2 regions of the Metabacillus flavus genome follow, and region 2 is predicted to be linked to the other one. Evidence: riboswitches for the same ligand, from Rfam matches in the RefSeq annotation. Region 2 holds a riboswitch; the other holds the start of a gene.

Region 1 (6,520 bases), 2.1 Mb from region 2:
TCATTGTACCCGAATGCTTCGATGTCCCCTATAATAAACAAGTTTTCAGCAGGCTTCCCGGAAACGTAGGAATAGCATTGTTCATGGTCTTTTTCTGTTAGTTGTCTAATCATAATGCAGCCCCCTTACAGTCTTCTCTTGCATCTTAGCATCTTAGTGAATAATTTCTTTTTGTCTCGGTCTGCGTTCTATGTACTCATTGAAAAGGTATGTACTCCTGTAGCCATCTGAACAAACACGAATGATTCCTTGAATGTGTTCAAGACTTGCTTTAACAACGGTTATCATTGCTTCTCAACACATCCCCTGATGATATTAGAATTTATTATAAAGAATGTTCCGAACCTTTTCACTACTAAATTGAAATTTCTGTCATATATTTTATCAAGCTTACTTTTTAAGGGGGATCAAGTACATGCAGTATCCATATTACGAGGAATACCAGCGCCAAATGAACCAGAATGCATTGCTTGCCAAAGAAATTGCAAAAGCAATTGATGGGGAATACAGCGCGATTAATTGCTATGAAGTTCTAGCAAAGCAAGCACCAACTCAGGAACAGCGGGAAAAAATTCTTGAAATTCAGAAGGATGAAAGGAGGCATTATGAGGAGTTTTCGCAGATTTATCTGTCGCTGACAGGACGCCAGCACAAACCGAAGCAAATTGAAGAATGTCCCTCAACCTATGAGAAAGGGCTTAATGCCGCTTTCAAGGATGAACAGGAAACTGTTGATTTCTATCTGGACATATCAGATAAAGCCACTAATGCGTACATAAAGCGCATTTTCAAAAGAGCGGCGGCGGATGAGCAAAACCATGCTGTATGGTTCTTATACTACTTAACAAAAATTTAATTTACCGCCTGATGGCGGTTTTTTTCGTACCGGGCAATTTTTCTATTAATCAATATGATCGCATTTGCGTCCATGACGGAGAACTTCATAAATCGCCATTCCATCACTTGGATGATCCTCTGAATATCGGACAGGGAGAAGAGCGAAAATGACATAGTAGCTTGAAAAATAAGCAAACTGATAGAAAAACAAATGCGGCTCTAATACATTCTGCACAATAAGCAGATTAACCAGCAAGATGGACAGAAGATTAAAAAGCGCCCCCCCTCCATATACCATGGCATGCGTGGCCCGATTATCATACCTAAGGCCTTCATACTGGCAAAAAGAATCCAAAAAATAAAGACGTTTTACCGTCAGGTTTTTAAACGTAAAAAGCGGTTTCCCTCTTCCAATTGTGAATGTCCCTTTTCCGCCAAAGGCAAGCGCCATAACGGTATGGCCTAATTGATGAACAAATGATGCGATCGGCAAAACAATGCAAAGTGACCAAAGCAGTGTCACAACGTCCCGAAGCTCGAACATTAAAAAGCGCCTCCCTATTCATTGATGAAATGTCTGATGTCCGTACTGCCTGTTTTCCCGAAATATCCTTCATCAAACCCAATGATTATTCATGTCATTATTGAAACTTTTCATGTATGATAGGGGAGAACCATCCTATTCCAAAACAAGGAGGAAATGACTCATGCGCTTCGACGAACAGCCAGTTACAGTAGATGAAAATGTAAACGTTTTTGCGGCAATACCTGAGGACGGCACCGTTATTGGAACAGCCACACAGGAAGAGCTTCAGTTGGCCCAGGAATTGGAGTGCAGGCACCTCGCCCACATGCGTCTAATGGATTCAAACATCCAGATTCAGGGAGCTTCCTATAAGGAGCTGCTGCAGGAATACCTGGAATTTGAAACGAAATCCGCTGAGTTTTGGAAAACTATTTATAAAAGACTGGACGTTCCATGGGAATGGATCCTCCGGATTGATTTAGCCCACGGTTATATTTACGTGATTAACCCATTTGATGATGAAGTAGTTGATTAATTGATTGAGAAAAGGCCGGCCTCCTGTTGGAAGCCGGTTTTTTTTGCGGAGAGACTCTTAGCTCTTCTTTTAATCTTTCGTGGCAGGATAACAGAAACTTGGCTTTTTATCGGGTGCTCATGGCACACGGACACTCCGCTTTTTTATCGGACGTTCATGGCCTGATATCGCACACTCGGCTTTTTATCAGACACATGCGAGGGGATATCGCTCGCTCGCGCATGGATATCGGACACTCCGCTCTTTTTATCAGACACTCCCTTATCGGCGTCTCCACTCTTACTGCCCCTCAACAGCTGCCGCATCCGGCCATTGTTCCATCGTATAGGCCATTTCCCAAAATGCCAGTTCGTATTTGCAGCTGAGCGTAAAATGCCGGACCATTTTCTGGCGTTCTTTTTCAGATGCCTCCAGGGCCAGCTGATCCAGACGCTCAAGCTGTTCAAATACTAGTTCTTTGAACCATTCGCCTCCATAGGCCGCGATCCATTCCTGATAGATCGGTTCTTGAGGCTTGCACTCTTTCAATCTCTCGCCAATTTCATAGTAAATCCAATAGCATGGCAGGATACAGGCAATGATTTCGCCGAGGCTTCCATTGATGGCAGATCGGTACATATGGGATGTGTAGGCATATGCAGTTGGTGATGGTTCAAATGCCCGTTTTTCTTCTTCTGTAATGCCGAGCAGTGCTGAGAATTTCTCATGAAGTGATAATTCTGCTTCATAGGTTCCCTGAGCATGGAAGGCCATTCGCGCTGTTACATGAAGATCGTCCGCCTTTCCCCCTGCGAGCGCCTGAACTTTGGCAAAGTGGGATAAGTAATACGCATCCTGCATGACATAGTAACGAAAGTTTTCCAGCGGCAGTGTTCCATCGCCGATTCCTTTAACAAACGGGTGGTTGAAGTTTGCCTCCCAAATTGAATCGGCTGCTTTTCTTAACTGTTCTGTAAAAGATGACATCTCCGAATTCCCCCTGCTTTCTTTATGTAAAAATAAAAAACCGCTCTTAACGGATAAGAGCGGGAAAGATTATAAAAAAACAATCTTCCACTTCCCTCCGCTGGTTCAAACCAGATCAGGTTCCAAGGGTCCCGAAGATATTTCGGTCTCAGCCTATTCGTTAGGCTCCCCTAGTGGTGTGCGGTATTTTATTTTCCAGATTCATCATAACATCTACAGAAAAAAGTACAACTAATCCTTCACAATGGCTTCCGGCACTTCCTCCATCCATTGGTGCTCAATCATGATTTTCGCGCCTTCTTTGGCAAAGGAGAAAATATCTCTTGCGGCCAATGCCATTTTCAGCGGAAGGTCCGGACGGAGACTGAAGGTTGTACCAAGCGCATTGCTTGTTAATCCAAAGCTGCAAAGAAGGTTAACTAGATACATGATGAGCTTATCAGAATACGGACTCATTTTGGATTGAGTGATAACTGCACCTGGCAGCGCCGGAACAGAGATGCCGCTCTCCTGCAATACCTTTGCATATGATTGATACAAATCAATGGACAGCTCCTGCCCCTTTTGAAGGTATTTTCTTACATCGGAGTGCTGCACTCCTTTAGACAGCCCATTCATCAGCTGTGCACCGAAGTTATTATTTTCAATAATATGGTAGATAATGGACACTTCAGATGCGTTGAGGTGTCTTTTTCTAAAATGAAATCCAGACAGGTACTTTTCATCTACTACGTATTTTGGGTGATCCGGCATTTGAATAACTGGGGGAATCGTTCCGTTCCCTACTTGGAGCAAACAATTTGTACACATGCCAAACACTTTATTTGAGTGGGCGGAAGTCCTTGAAAAGAAGTCGTGTACATCATTTCTATAGGCCATTGTCAAATGTATGGCATTAAGAGCAATACCAAGCTTCATCAGCATCCGCAGAAACCGGATATAATAATATTGGTCGAACAGCCGATCCGCATTCCGGTTTACATCAGTCTCATCAAATCCTTCAGGAATACAAGCCCCCTCTTTTTGAAGCAGCTGAGTAATTTCTTTTACAAATTTCGTCTCTTCCTGATGTGCATACCGTAAGATGGACTGAATATCTTTTTGGGTGGTAACTTGAAGAGCATGCTCCATGATCCGGAGCACCATCGTCTTTTTCTGATAAGTGGACCATAAATTTGCATATTCGGATGAAGACATTGGTTTCATGCTGATTCCTCTTTTCAAAATAAATAGATACAGTTATTTTTCCAAAAAAAGAAGATAATATGAGGAAGTAAAAAAAGATGACCAGTAAAGGCCATCTGCACATTTATTTTTTTCGATTTTTTAAAGTTTTGGTTACCAGATTGATTGCTTTTTTTGTCTGTTCAGGATTCCTTCTCGCATAATCCACAACTTTTTTTAGGATGGACTGTTTACTATTCATAAGAAATCACCTTCCTTTGCCGGTTAGTATATCATATTGTTTTTTTAAAGCACTCCAATTTGCTTCATCAATGTGCCGCCGATTATGGTAAGTGCCACGACTAGCCATGGCGGCAGCTTCCAATAAACGAGAAAAGCAAAGGAGACAAGGGCCAGAGCAAAAGAGGCAGCTGAATCAACGGCACTTGTAAAAACAGGATCATACAAGGCGGCAAGCAGAATGCCAACCACCGCAGCATTTACTCCCATGAGGGCTGCCTGCACTCCCTTTTTTCCGCGGATGCTGCTCCAAAAAGGAAGAACTCCGATGACGAGCAAAAATGAAGGCAGAAACATAGCAGCGGTCGCGATTAAGGCTCCGGGAACATCAGAGATGATCGCACCGATATAACCAGCAAGTGTAAAAAGCGGGCCAGGAACTGCCTGTGCGGCCCCGTATCCGGCAAGAAACACATCCTGTGTCATCCAGCCTGCAGGAACTACCTCTTTTTCAAGCATCGGCAGGACGACATGACCGCCGCCGAATACGAGGGAACCGACACGGTAAAATACGTCAAATAAAGCGATATAGGTCCCTGGGAATGTCTGCCGGATAATGGGCAGGAGCACAAGCAGCAAAACAAACAATAAGAGTGAAGCTGCAGCTGTTTTTTTACCGATTGAAAGGACAAGCTTAGGCACGGCAGGAACTTCTTCTCTTTTATATAGCATATAACCCGCAGCAGCCGATCCTGCAATAATTGCAATCTGCCCCCATGCTGATGGAACGAAAAGGGCACCGATTGCAGCCAGAACAGCGATTGCGATCCGCGGTCTGTCCGGTGCAAGTGATTTCCCCATTCCCATCACAGCCTGCGCTACTACTGCTACCGCTGTAATTTTCAGTCCCATCAGCCAGCCTGCGTCATGAACATCCGTCCCCTTGAACAAGTATGCGCATAAGATCAGGATAAGGATAGAGGGCATGGTAAAACCGAACCATGATAGAAAACTCCCAACGAGGCCTCCCCGCAGCAGCCCGATGGAAAGGCCGACCTGACTGCTCGCAGGTCCCGGGAGAAACTGGCACAGCGCTACGATATCTGCATAAGACTGGTCATCCAGCCATTTTTTCTTTTTGACATACTCCTCCCGGAAATACCCTAAATGGGCAACTGGACCGCCAAAGGAGGTCCATCCGAGCTTAGAGGACACGAATAAAATCTCAAGCCAGGTTTTAATACGCGAATTCATCTAAAAGTCCTCCGTTATTATAATCAACCTTTATAGTAGCATGGACATGCTGGGAGAGGATAATGGACTATCAAATGTAACGAAAAATTTACACAATTTGTGTCTCATTAATGACGATGGACAGCTTGTAATTCACGTGGCTGGTTAACCCCGTTAAGAAGGCATCCAGTTCCTCATTGCCCGGAAACCGGCATTCGAGCAAATAACACCCGTCTCCGCTAATCTTAAAATTTTTAAGCACATACTCCTTCTGAGTAGAAAGGTAATTTAAATAAGGCTGGTGATTGAAGCTGTTTGTATATATGTTTAGGAAAGCGTGAATCGAGTATCCTGCTTTCTTTTCATTGAGGTGGATTGTATAGCCTTCAATAACCCCCTCCTCCTCAAGCTTGATTACTCTTGAAGAAGCAGCCTGCCCCGTTAAATGAACCTTCTCTCCTAATTCCTTCATAGTGATACGGCCATTTTTCATGAGCTCGCTTATAATCCTTTGATCGGTTTGATCAAGCAATTCTTCCACCTCTTTCACAATTCAAGTATATCTGCTTAAACTCTTGATTATATCTATGTATGTCATATCCCTTCTTATATTATCCTATAGGAGAATCATACAAAAGGAGGAACTTGAGATGGAGATTCGTCTAATCCGCAATGCTACATTAGTTGTAAATTACGCAGGAAAAACCTTTCTAATTGACCCGTTTTTTGCTGATAAAGGAGCCATGCCTCCGTTTCCCAACACCCCTAATCAGGATAAACGGAATCCAATGGTCAGCCTGCCCGTACCAATCAAAGAAATTATTGAAGCGGATGCGGTAATCGTTACTCATCTGCATCCCGATCACTATGATGACGCAGCCATCAAAGATTTGCCAAAGGAAATCAGTATTTACGCTCAAAACGAAAATGATGCAGCAGCCATTCGCCAAGATGGTTTTGTTCATGCACAATCTCTTGGGGAGACCATTACCGTTGGAGACATTAAAATTACAAAAACG
Region 2 (6,520 bases):
AGCGGAGAAAATTTAATGTGGCTTCTGCTTTTGGCCATTTTTCCTAATCTGCTGGGTCATTCCTTGTTTAATTGGGCTTTGAAATGGATCAGCACGAATACGATTTCAGTCGCTATTCTATTTGAACCAGCGGGTGCAATCATCCTTGCCTATTATGTGCTGAATGAGCAGATCATGTTGACTCAGGCAGCCGGAAGTGCCGTAATTTTTGCGGGGATTTTGCTATTTATGGCGGGGGATATAAAGAGAAGCTTCCGGGGGAAAAAAGTTCCTGCTCAGCATTCTAATAGAAATTTGGATGATTAAGGAAAGAAATTGGGTATAGGAGAATAGTGAACAATAGAATAGAGCAGGGGGATTATTATGTATAAAATCAGAAAAGCAAAGAAAGAGGATATAAAAGGGATTGCAGAAGTACACGTGGACAGTTGGCGGACCACTTATCGCGATATCGTTGATTCTGATTATTTGAACTCTCTTACTTATGCTGAAAAGGTAAACCAGTGGGAAAAGGCCGATTTAAATCACCTGATTATAGCCGAAGACGAGGAGGGGAGAATCGTAGGATTTTCAAGCTATGGCAAGGAGCGTTCTGAAAAACATGGATTTGATGGAGAAATATATGCCATCTATCTTCTGGATGAGGTTCAGCGAAAAGGGATTGGCAGTGCGCTGCTGTTAAATTCGATTGATGATCTCATGGATAAAGGCTTCCAATCTGTCATGGTTTGGGTAATCAGTGAAAATCCTTCACGTGGATTTTACGAATCCTATTTTCCTGAATTAATAGGCGAAGAAACGTTTTCAATTGGAAATCGGGAACATATTGAATATGCTTTCGGCTGGAAGGATATTGAACGGCTTAAATCCATGCTGCTGCAAGGCAACAGAGTTTAATAGCAGATTAGAAAGGCCTCCGTTTCAGGAGGCCTTTCTAATTTAGCTGGTGATGGAACAAATTAGCCAGTATGGCAAACAGAAATGCAAGCGGTACATTAAATACCAATCCCCATCCGAATACAGGTCCTTCCTCATTACTTACCCGAATGGCTTCCCTATAGCTGATTAGAAAATGAATGATAGATAACAGCATGCTTCCTAACATAAAGAAAAAGGTTGGACTCATTGCCTGGCCTCCCGAAGCTACTTCCTATAACTCTAGTAGATTCATCTTCAAGCTAAAATAGAACTATTTAATAAACCTCCAATAAAATATTGTGCTATACATTACAAAAATTTCAGTATATAATTTTCTAGATTACAAATATTACAGGGGGACACTGCGGTGAAAAAATATTTCGCGGCATGTCTTGTACTGCTTCAGCTGCTCGTTGCACACACAGCACTGGCTGCAGGCAAGATTGACGTAAACAGCAGCAGCTATAAAGCCTACTTAAAAGAAATTAACCTGACACATGGCCAGCTTGAGACATACTTAGAGAACTTTGATTACAGAATGTTTGATGAATTTGAGGATGTAGAAGATTTAAGAAGTCATCTTGGAAGAAGGGTGACTGATGATGTTCTTAAAGAAATTCTTGCAAAATATCAATTAACAGAAGAACAATTAACAGACCTCCTTGTTGAAAACGGGGATTTATTCGATGGGGAAAAAGTACAGGATGTTTTCTATTTTGAAAATTATTTGCTTGAAACGATCCAAATTGCGGGGGACTTTCCTACAGAAATAAATGATGCTACACTTCAGGAACTTTGGGAAAGCTACGATTTTGCCTCCCGTGAAGAGTTTGACCAGTTTATGAAGGAGCACGGACTTGTTTTGGAAGATTACGATTCTATTGAAGAACTTGATGAGGAAATCTATAATTTTATGGAACTTCCGGATATGGAATCTGATTTTGAAGAAATATTTGATCAGCTTGGTTTAACACAAGAAGAATTTGAGCGTCTTGCTGCACATTTCGAAAAAGTGTATCAAAACAATCCATACATTGATGCGCAGCTGATGCAGCTTGGCGACAGAATGATGGCAATCGGTGATTTTGAAAGTGTGGATGAGCTTTCTGAGAAAGACGTTCAAGAAATGATCTCCATCTACGGTGAAATGATGGATCTGCTTAATTTGCAGGCGAAATACTACCTAGTCAAGGATGGCATTAAAAAAGAGCTCTCCTTGCAGACTATGATGAGTCTCAATGATGTTGATGGCGCAGACCTATTCGTCGAGCTTTATGATTTGGATAACAAACTGATTTTGGATATGACCTTAACTTCTGAAATGATTGGATCGGAATTAATTAAAGAAACGGGTCAGGACTTAGTAAAAACCTCTGAAACAGTTTCATCCATTAAAAATCAGACTGAAAAACCGGAAGCTACGGTTAAAGGTGCTAAAATGCCTAAGACAGCAGGATTCCATGCAAACTGGATGATTGCAGGAGCTTTTTTAATTGCAGTGTCCTTTTTCATCAGAAGAAAGCTGCGTGCATCTATTTGATGAAACATTTCCTTCCATTAGTAAAGAAGAAGCGTACGCTTCTTCTTTTTAGTGCCGTGATACTGTTTGCTGCCGGAGTTTTCTTAACTAGTACAAATGCGTTTAAATTAGCAAAAGCTTACTTTTTCTATGAACAGCAGAAAGCGGATTACCATGTCATCAAAACGGCGCCGGCTAAAGCAAGTGAGACAGAAGGCGCTAAACCTTCACCTTTATACGAAACAAGACCGGTAAAAGGTGAGAGGATGGGTGAATTGATCATCCCTAAACTAGAGGCAGTTCTGCCCATTTACCATGGGACGGATGAAGACGAGCTCGAAAAAGGAGTTGGGCATTTTGCTCAATCTGTCCTTCCTGGTGAAAAGGATAACTCTGTTTTATCAGGACACCGGGATACCGTCTTCAGACAGCTTGGAAAAGTAGGGGAGAACGATCTGCTTGTAGTGAAAACATCAGCTGGCACTTTTACTTATAAAGTTCGCAAGGTACGCATCGTAGATGAAAATGACCGTACGGTGATCGTACCTAAACCAAGGGCGACGCTAACTGTATCTACATGCTATCCGTTCGATTTTATTGGTTCAGCTCCAGAACGCTATGTTTTAATCGCAAATCTCATTAAAACAGAAAAACCGTAAGCCTCAATGGCTTGCGGTTTTTTTTGCATTGCTTTTAATTAGCACGGGTGAATTCATAATGACTAGCCAGATAGCAAGGGCAGCGACTATCCAAGTAGGGATCATCCAGGTTGCATTGTACACAAGTGAGTAAATGAAAACGGGAGTGCCCTTAGGTGCGTACGAGCCAAAAAAGACGATTCCGGATAAAACGTGTGAAGCAAGCCGAAGAGCTGAACCAAGCAAGGTTGCCGCCATAACAGCGGCCAGGCTGCTCCATTTATTTTGCTTCAATGCAGAGTGTACCCATCCTGCAAACAAGCCGCTCGTACCAGCAAGCATGAAAGGCAGCGGATAGTCCAAAATAGCCTGGGCAGGATGTACGATAAAAGCAGGTCCCAAAATTGGCTGGAGAATTCCGGTCAGAAGGCCTGTGAGCAATCCGCCTTTAAGACCCCACCTGAAGGACATAATAAATATTGGAATCATTCCAAATGACAGTGACCCGCCTTGAGGCATCTTGATGAAAAAACTTGAAAGCATGTCCAGCAACAGTGCCAGAGCAGTTAAAATTGCTGTTTCGGATAAGAATAGCAGTTTTTGGTTTTTCATATAGGCTCCTTTTACAGGCATCGACCAAAAGGAGAAAATAAAAAAGCAATGCGGAGAATGCTCTTGCTTCCACGCACTGCTTTAATCACGAAGTTAAACGATCAAGCCACATCCCTACGCAAGCATTAACTAACAGGTTCAAAGGGTTTAGAACATATTGTTCATTCTCAGCTGGAGGCTCCCCTAGTGGTCGTATACCGAATTATTTAATTATTTTTACTATACACTATGTCACAAATTTCGACAATAACAATTTTAATTTTTATAGAAGCATGACATTTAAGGGACGCTTATTTGGTAATATTGATTTGATTCCAATTAATCTGAAGGAGGGGGAGAATGAAACCATTTACGGAAAAGGCTATTCAAATAATAAAAAGCATTCCGGAGGGCCGGGTTATGACTTATGGACAAATTGCATTTGCAGCCGGAAGTCCGAGAGGAGCAAGACAGGTTGTAAGAGTTCTTCATACGATGAGCAGGAAATATAGTCTGCCTTGGCATAGAGTGATCAGTTCCAAAGGAGAACTATCCATTAAAGACCAGGATGTTCTTGAACAGCAGAAAAAAGCTTTATCTATAGAAGGAGTTGAAATCGAAACAGGGAATAAAATATCGCTTCAGAAATTTCAGCATCATATTCATGAGGAAATGTGAGAAATAGATTGTACTTTTAGAAGTATTGTGATATATTAATATTCGTCGCTGAAAACAGAAGAATTTTCCTCTAGAAAACATTGTTGAAAAAGATGTTGACTCTTGTCTAACAGCGTGATATATTATTAAAGCCGCTAACGAAGCGGTTACAAAAAATGATCTTTGAAAACTAAACAAATCGAAGTGCCAACGTTAATTCAAGAGCAACAAACAAGAGCTAGTCAAACTACTTTTTGGAGAGTTTGATCCTGGCTCAGGACGAACGCTGGCGGCGTGCCTAATACATGCAAGTCGAGCGGACCTCTTCGGAGGTCAGCGGCGGACGGGTGAGTAACACGTGGGCAACCTGCCTGTAAGACTGGGATAACTCCGGGAAACCGGAGCTAATACCGGATAACTTTTCGAACCGCATGGTTCGAAGATAAAAGACGGTTATGCTGTCACTTACAGATGGGCCCGCGGCGCATTAGCTAGTTGGTGAGGTAATGGCTCACCAAGGCGACGATGCGTAGCCGACCTGAGAGGGTGATCGGCCACACTGGGACTGAGACACGGCCCAGACTCCTACGGGAGGCAGCAGTAGGGAATCTTCCGCAATGGACGAAAGTCTGACGGAGCAACGCCGCGTGAGTGATGAAGGTTTTCGGATCGTAAAGCTCTGTTGTTAGGGAAGAACAAGTGCGGGAGTCACTGCCCGCGCCTTGACGGTACCTAACCAGAAAGCCACGGCTAACTACGTGCCAGCAGCCGCGGTAATACGTAGGTGGCAAGCGTTGTCCGGAATTATTGGGCGTAAAGCGCGCGCAGGCGGTCTTTTAAGTCTGATGTGAAAGCCCCCGGCTCAACCGGGGAGGGTCATTGGAAACTGGAGGACTTGAGTACAGAAGAGGAGAGTGGAATTCCACGTGTAGCGGTGAAATGCGTAGAGATGTGGAGGAACACCAGTGGCGAAGGCGACTCTCTGGTCTGTAACTGACGCTGAGGCGCGAAAGCGTGGGGAGCGAACAGGATTAGATACCCTGGTAGTCCACGCCGTAAACGATGAGTGCTAAGTGTTAGAGGGTTTCCGCCCTTTAGTGCTGCAGCTAACGCATTAAGCACTCCGCCTGGGGAGTACGGTCGCAAGACTGAAACTCAAAGGAATTGACGGGGGCCCGCACAAGCGGTGGAGCATGTGGTTTAATTCGAAGCAACGCGAAGAACCTTACCAGGTCTTGACATCCTCTGCCACTTCTAGAGATAGAAGGTTCCCCTTCGGGGGACAGAGTGACAGGTGGTGCATGGTTGTCGTCAGCTCGTGTCGTGAGATGTTGGGTTAAGTCCCGCAACGAGCGCAACCCTTGATCTTAGTTGCCAGCATTCAGTTGGGCACTCTAAGGTGACTGCCGGTGACAAACCGGAGGAAGGTGGGGATGACGTCAAATCATCATGCCCCTTATGACCTGGGCTACACACGTGCTACAATGGATGGTACAAAGGGCTGCAAAACCGCGAGGTTAAGCGAATCCCATAAAACCATTCTCAGTTCGGATTGCAGGCTGCAACTCGCCTGCATGAAGCCGGAATCGCTAGTAATCGCGGATCAGCATGCCGCGGTGAATACGTTCCCGGGCCTTGTACACACCGCCCGTCACACCACGAGAGTTTGCAACACCCGAAGTCGGTGGGGTAACCCGTAAGGGAGCCAGCCGCCTAAGGTGGGGCAGATGATTGGGGTGAAGTCGTAACAAGGTAGCCGTATCGGAAGGTGCGGCTGGATCACCTCCTTTCTAAGGAAGAATTATCAGCACCCATGCGGTGCACAATTAACGGACGCACTTCGATTTTGTTTAGTTTTGAGAGATCATTCTCTCTATAAACTTGTTCTTTGAAAACTAGATAACGATATGAATGTCAAACATTCACACGAGTAAGCAAGTAACCTTACGATTTTCTTCTGCGCTTGCGTATGAAGAGAACATCAAGTCTGAAGACATCTGTTTTCAGCTCTAACGAAGATAACTTCCGTTATCAGGTTAAGTTAGAAAGGGCGCACGGTGGATGCCTTGGCACTAGGAGCCGATGAAGGACGGTACGAACACCGATATGCTTCGGGGAGCTGTAAGTAAGCGTTGATCCGGAGATTTCCGAATGGGGAAACCCGCTGCTCGTAATGGAGCAGCATCCTGATCTGAAT

The links. Region 2 has a riboswitch for thiamine pyrophosphate ahead of thiT (energy-coupled thiamine transporter ThiT). Riboswitches for the same ligand answer to the same signal wherever they lie in the genome.
Region 1: it holds a riboswitch for thiamine pyrophosphate, as region 2 does, so the genes downstream of both, tenA (thiaminase II) here and thiT (energy-coupled thiamine transporter ThiT) in region 2, are expected to answer to the same signal.

Annotation. Positions count from the first base shown of each region.
Region 1 is NZ_JAGVRK010000001.1:983,739-990,258, reverse strand. It holds gene J9317_RS05265 (GNAT family N-acetyltransferase) at 1-113, opposite strand, end outside; gene J9317_RS20775 (hypothetical protein) at 154-288, opposite strand; gene J9317_RS05260 (ferritin-like domain-containing protein) at 416-856, shown strand; gene J9317_RS05255 (hypothetical protein) at 902-1,381, opposite strand; gene J9317_RS05250 (hypothetical protein) at 1,545-1,898, shown strand; gene tenA (thiaminase II) at 2,178-2,864, opposite strand; TPP riboswitch at 2,940-3,046, opposite strand; gene J9317_RS05240 (DUF3231 family protein) at 3,096-4,070, opposite strand; gene chrA (chromate efflux transporter) at 4,335-5,522, opposite strand; gene J9317_RS05230 (Lrp/AsnC family transcriptional regulator) at 5,611-6,033, opposite strand; gene J9317_RS05225 (MBL fold metallo-hydrolase) at 6,152-6,520, shown strand, end outside.
Region 2 is NZ_JAGVRK010000001.1:3,066,104-3,072,623, reverse strand. It holds gene J9317_RS15755 (DMT family transporter) at 1-306, shown strand, start outside; gene J9317_RS15750 (GNAT family N-acetyltransferase) at 364-897, shown strand; gene J9317_RS15745 (hypothetical protein) at 935-1,126, opposite strand; gene J9317_RS15740 (processed acidic surface protein) at 1,286-2,458, shown strand; gene J9317_RS15735 (class D sortase) at 2,458-3,096, shown strand; gene thiT (energy-coupled thiamine transporter ThiT) at 3,100-3,687, opposite strand; TPP riboswitch at 3,782-3,882, opposite strand; gene J9317_RS15725 (MGMT family protein) at 4,027-4,344, shown strand; rRNA gene J9317_RS15720 (16S ribosomal RNA) at 4,575-6,113, shown strand; rRNA gene J9317_RS15715 (23S ribosomal RNA) at 6,358-6,520, shown strand, end outside.